DNA from 2 places in the Bacillus sp. NEAU-Y102 genome. Region 1 is predicted to be linked to the other one. Evidence: riboswitches for the same ligand, from Rfam matches in the RefSeq annotation. Region 1 holds a riboswitch; the other holds the start of a gene.
The links. A riboswitch is a leader RNA that binds a small molecule or an ion and turns the genes downstream of it on or off. The one in region 1 is predicted to bind thiamine pyrophosphate.
Positions count from the first base shown of each region.

Region 2: another riboswitch for thiamine pyrophosphate. It lies ahead of thiC (phosphomethylpyrimidine synthase ThiC); the one in region 1 lies ahead of thiM (hydroxyethylthiazole kinase).

Region 1 covers NZ_JBTWFK010000009.1:105,224-108,442, reverse strand. Annotated here, with positions in the region: gene thiE (thiamine phosphate synthase) at 1-511, opposite strand, end outside; gene thiM (hydroxyethylthiazole kinase) at 526-1,335, opposite strand; TPP riboswitch at 1,408-1,520, opposite strand; gene topB (DNA topoisomerase III) at 1,730-3,219, shown strand, end outside.
Region 2 covers NZ_JBTWFK010000006.1:111,496-114,714, reverse strand. Annotated here, with positions in the region: gene lldP (L-lactate permease) at 1-1,516, shown strand, start outside; TPP riboswitch at 1,588-1,703, shown strand; gene thiC (phosphomethylpyrimidine synthase ThiC) at 1,816-3,219, shown strand, end outside.

The DNA of each region.
Region 1 (3,219 bases):
CGATTGGCACTGTAATTCCTTGTTCTCTAAAATAAGCTAATCCTTTCGTTCCTTGAACCGCTTTCGTATCTTTTTTCGTACTCGTTGGGAAAATAGGTCCAACGCCTAAATAATCTGCTCCGTTTTCGATTGCAAAGCGTGCTTCTTCAATTGTATGAGCAGATACGCCGATAATTTTATCTCCCATTTTTTCACGAACAGATGTAATTCCTTCATCATCTTGTCCTACATGAACACCATCTGCATCTAATTCAATGGCTAATTCTACATCATCATTTACAATGAAAGGAACACTATATTCCTTACAAAGCGTCTGCAATTCTTTTGCAAAGCGCACTCTATCTCCTCCGATTAAAGAACCTTCCCCCTTCTCGCGAAACTGAAAAAGTGTCACTCCACCATCTAACGCTTCTTTCAATACAGCTAAAGGATCCCTCGTGCAGTTATTACTTCCCATAATAAAATACACTTGCAATAGGTTAGACATTTTCTTTGTTTCAATGCGCATCATGTGTTTCATCCCCCTTACTCTAACTCCTCAATCTTCCCATATTTCTCTATATCAGCTGAAGTTGTATTCGCTAATTGATTTAAAAATTCAATTTGGAAACTACCTGGCCCTTTTTCTACTGTTTTAGCAGCTGCCAGTTCCGAAGCTACACCATAAAACGTTAATGCTGCTACAGTTGCCTTTACATAATCTTTTTCAACTGCTACAAATGCTCCTATTACTGAAGTTAGTAAACAACCTGTTCCCGTAACTTTCGTTAAAATAGGGTGACCGTTTCGAATAACAATAGTTCTCTCTCCATCTGTAACAACATCTTCTTTTCCAGTAATAACCGCAACTGTATTTAATTCGTCTGCTGCCTGCCTTGCAATACCTACAACATTGCCATTTCCAGTACCAGCGTCTACCCCTTTAATTTCCCATTTCTCATTAATAACGTTTGCTATTTCAGCCGCATTGCCGCGGATAATTGCTAAATCTATTTCGGCTGGAATATGTCTCGCAACTTCTGTTCGATACGAAGTTGCTCCTGCACCAACTGGATCAAATAGTACTGGCACATTGTTCACATTTGCTGATTTACCAGCAAGTAACATCGCTTCTACTTCCTCAGGACGAAGTGTTCCCATATTTAATACTAACGCTCCAGCAATGCTAGCCATTTCTGCTACTTCTTCTTTTGCATACGCCATTACAGGCGATGCCCCAAGTGCCAACAAACCGTTAGCAGTAAAATTTGTTACAACAACATTTGTAATATTATGAACAAGCGGATTAGATTCTCTCACCAAATCCACTACTTTACTAATTTCTTTCATATTCATCCTTTTCATCTCCTAACTATAATGATGGGAGATACACAAAAAGACACTTTGCGCGTACGCAAAGTGCCTGAACATGTGCTTTTACACTCTCCCTACGCTGGCATTATCCAACAGGTTCAAATGGTCAATGACGGACTAGTAGCCATACTCTCAGTTTGTATCCACAAACTCCCATGTGTTTCTTATTCATCTACTTCAAAGTCTACTCTTATTCTAGTAAAATAACAAGTTCTTTACTTTTCTATTTAATATAGAAGCAACTGATAAAGTGAAACTTTAATCAGTTGGGATTTTGTTCACTCCATTAAAAACAGCTCAAATATGGAGCGAAACTGAATCTCAAGAAGATGTATGCTATATTTAACTTATGGAAATTTGAAAGGATGTTTTTAATATGTCAAAAAGCGTTGTAATCGCTGAAAAACCTTCCGTTGCACGAGATATTGCTCGTGTACTGAAGTGTGATAAAAAAGGAAACGGCTATCTTGAGGGTAATAAATATATTGTAACTTGGGCTTTAGGTCATCTCGTTACATTAGCAGATCCAGAAAGTTATGATATGAAATATAAAAAGTGGAATTTAGAAGATTTACCGATGCTACCTAAGCGTTTGAAATTAACGGTTATTAAACAAACTGGTAAACAGTTTAATGCTGTAAAGAGTCAGCTACTTAGAAAAGATGTAAATGAAATTATTGTAGCAACAGACGCTGGACGTGAAGGGGAATTAGTCGCACGCTGGATTATCGATAAAGTTAAGCTAAATAAACCAATCAAACGTTTATGGATTTCTTCTGTAACCGATAAAGCAATTAAAGATGGTTTTGCAAATTTAAAACCAGGTAAAGCCTATGACAATTTATACGCTTCAGCAGTTGCACGTTCAGAAGCTGACTGGTATATCGGTCTTAATGCAACTCGCGCTTTAACAACTCGCTTTAATGCCCAGTTAAATTGCGGCCGTGTGCAAACTCCTACTGTTGCAATGATCGCTAGTCGTGAGGATGAAATAAAGAACTTCAAAGCACAAACTTACTACGGCATCGAAGCTCAAACAATGGAGAAACTCAAACTTACTTGGCAAGATACAAATGGCAATAGCCGTAGTTTTAATAAAGAAAAAATTGATGGTATTGTAAGAGGTTTAGATAAACAAAATGCTACCGTTGTGGAAATTGATAAGAAACAGAAGAAGTCATTCTCTCCTGGTCTTTATGATTTAACTGAATTGCAACGTGATGCAAATAAAAAGTTCGGTTACTCTGCTAAAGAAACATTAAATATTATGCAGAAATTGTATGAACAGCATAAAGTGCTAACGTACCCTCGTACAGATTCACGCTACATTTCATCTGATATCGTTGGAACACTTCCAGAACGTCTAAAAGCATGTGGTGTTGGAGAATACCGTCCCTTCGCACATAAAGTATTACAAAAGCCTATCAAACCTAACAAATCATTTGTTGATGATAGTAAAGTAAGCGATCATCATGCGATTATTCCAACAGAAGGATACGTTAACTTCTCAGCATTCACAGATAAAGAACGCAAAATTTATGATTTAGTTGTAAAACGTTTCTTAGCTGTTTTATTCCCAGCATTCGAATACGAGCAACTAACATTACGTACCAAAGTTGGTAGTGAAACGTTCATTGCACGCGGAAAAACGATTTTACATGCTGGTTGGAAGGAAGTATACGAAAATCGATTTGAAGACGATGATGTAACTGATGACGTAAAAGAGCAGCTTCTGCCTCACATTGAAAAGGGCGATACATTAACTGTAAAGTTACTTATGCAAACATCAGGCCAAACGAAAGCACCTGCACGCTTTAATGAAGCAACTTTACTTTCAGCAATGGAGAATCCTACAAAATATATGGA
Region 2 (3,219 bases), on a different contig from region 1:
TACAGTTTTAGTAGCATTATTCGCTTATAAAATGCCGTTCACGATGGCAATGGCAGCAACCGGGTACGGTTTTTTGTACGGGTTATGGCCAATTGCTTGGATTATCATTATGTCGGTATTTTTATATAAAATTTCTGTAAAAACAGGTCAATTCGATGTGATTCGTGCATCGGTATTATCGATTACGAACGATCATCGTTTACTCGTTATTTTAATTGGATTTTCATTCGGAGCATTTTTAGAAGGAGCGGCAGGGTTTGGAGCGCCAGTAGCGATTACAGCAGCGCTTCTTGCTGGTCTTGGGTTAAATCCTTTATACGCAGCAGGTCTTTGTTTAATTGCAAATACTGCACCAGTGGCGTTTGGAGCGATGGGAATTCCGATTACAGTTGCTGGACAAGTAACAGGTATTGATCCACATAAAATTGGACAAATGGCTGGGCATCAATTACCGTTCCTATCATTATTTGTTCCATTCTTTATCGTATTTTTAATGGATGGATTTAAAGGGGTAAGACAAACGTGGCCTGCGTTACTTGTAGCAGGTAGTTCATTTGCGATTACGCAGTTCATTACAGCGACGTTCTTAGGACCGGAACTTCCGGATATTACGTCAGCACTTGTAAGTTTAGTGAGTTTAGCACTGTTCTTAAAAGTTTGGCAGCCGAAAGAAATTTATCAATCCGGGCAAGCAAATAATGAGGTAGCAGCAACAACGACAGCAGCATCGATGCCGAAATTAACGTTTGGAAAAGTAGTGAAGGCATGGTCCCCATTTATCGTATTAACGGTTATGGTAGTCATTTGGAGCCAAAATTTCTTTAAGGCATTATTTGCTCCAGGAGGGGCTTTAGAAAGTCTTGTATTTAAGTTTGAAATTCCAGGTCTGCATAATCTAGTAATGAAAGCAGAGCCAATTGTAAATAAACCAACGCCTTACGAGGCAATTCTAAAGTTTGATGTATTATCGGCAACTGGAACAGCGATTTTAATTGCTTGTATCATTTCCATGTTTATTTTGAAAATGAATGTAAAAGATGCAGTAGTGACATTTAAAGAAACGTTAAACGAATTAAAAATGCCAATTCTATCTATCGGATTTGTACTAGGGTTTGCATTTATCGCAAACTATTCTGGCCTATCTTCTACGTTAGCGTTAGCATTAGCTGGAACAGGCGGACTATTCCCGTTCTTCTCACCATTCTTAGGCTGGATTGGCGTATTCCTAACAGGGTCTGATACGTCTGCGAATGCACTGTTCTCGAATTTACAAGCCATTACAGCGCAGCAAGTCGGCGTATCTGAAGTGCTTCTCGTTGCAGCAAATACAACAGGCGGTGTAACAGGTAAAATGATTTCCCCGCAGTCGATTGCCATCGCTTGTGCAGCAGTTGGTCTTGCTGGAAAAGAATCGGATTTGTTCCGTTTTACAGTGAAGCATAGTTTATTCTTCGTAATTATTGTTGGTATTATGACGTATGTTCAAGCATATTATTTAACGTGGATGATTCCATAAAAAACAAAAGAAATAAACTTTGAATTTTTCAGATTATAGTGTATGATGGGAAAGTATTGAAAATTAAATCAGTGATAAACTAGGGGTGCCTAACGTATGCGTAGGCTGAGAGAGAAGCGCGTGAACTTCTTAACCCTTTGGACCTGATCTGGCTCGTACCAGCGTAGGGAAGTTAACGGCTTTACATAATGATGTCTTTATGAGCCAGGTCCTTATTTTTTTATGGACCTGGCTCTTTTTATTTTGGCATGCGCTGGCCATATCTTGTCCTTGTCACGAACAGGGGGGCAACAAAATTTATGAAACAATCTGTTTCAGCTGAGCAAATTGAATTGAAATCGAGTTTACCAGGGAGTAAGAAAGTATATGTGGATGGACCACGAGAAGGTATGAAAGTGCCGATGCGTGAGATTGAACAAAGCGAAACGAATGGCGTCCCAAATCCACCAATCCGTGTGTATGATACGAGCGGTCCTTATACAGATCCTGCGTATAAGGTCGAGCTGGAAAAAGGCATTCCAACGCCGCGCCACTCCTGGATTATGGGGCGTGGTGATGTAGAAGCATACGAAGGGCGTGAAGTAAAACCAGAGGATGACGGTGTGAAAGTGGCTTCGAAACATACACCTGTTTTCCCGCAAATGGATCGTAAGCCGCTTAGAGCAAAGCAAGGTGCAAATGTTACGCAAATGCACTATGCGCGTAATGGCATTATTACGTCTGAGATGGAATACGTTGCGATTCGTGAAGGGGTAGAGCCGGAGTTTGTTCGTAAGGAAATCGCAGAAGGCCGTGCTATTTTACCAGCGAATATTAATCATCCAGAAGCTGAACCGATGATTATCGGGCGTAACTTCCATGTGAAGGTCAATGCAAATATCGGAAACTCTGCTGTATCTTCTTCTATTGCAGAAGAAGTAGAGAAGATGACGTGGGCTACTCGCTGGGGTGCAGATACGATTATGGATTTATCTACAGGTAAAAATATTCATACGACGCGTGAGTGGATTATTCGTAACGCGCCTGTACCAGTTGGAACTGTACCGATCTATCAAGCGCTGGAAAAAGTAAACGGAATTGCAGAAGATTTAACGTGGGAAGTATATCGTGATACGTTAATTGAGCAGGCGGAGCAAGGCGTTGATTACTTTACGATTCACGCTGGTGTATTGCTTCGTTACATTCCAATCACGGCAAAGCGTACGACAGGTATCGTTTCACGCGGTGGTTCGATTATGGCGCAGTGGTGTTTATTCCATCATAAAGAAAACTTCCTATATACTCATTTTGAAGAGATTTGTGAAATTATGAAACAGTACGATGTTTCGTTCTCTCTTGGAGATGGATTACGTCCAGGGTCTATTGCAGATGCAAATGATGAAGCACAGTTTTCTGAGCTTGAAACACTTGGTGAATTAACCAAAATTGCTTGGAAACATGATGTGCAAGTTATGATCGAAGGACCTGGACACGTACCGATGCACTTAATTAAAGAAAATATGGAGAAAGAGCTTGATATTTGTCAGGGCGCGCCGTTTTACACACTTGGGCCACTAACGACAGATATTGCACCAGGTTATGACCATATTACATCGGCGATTGGAGCTGCGATGATCGGTTGGTTTGGAACGGCGATGCTTTGTTATGTAACGCCGAAAGAACATTTAGGTTTACCGAATAAAGATGATGTACGCACGGGTGTT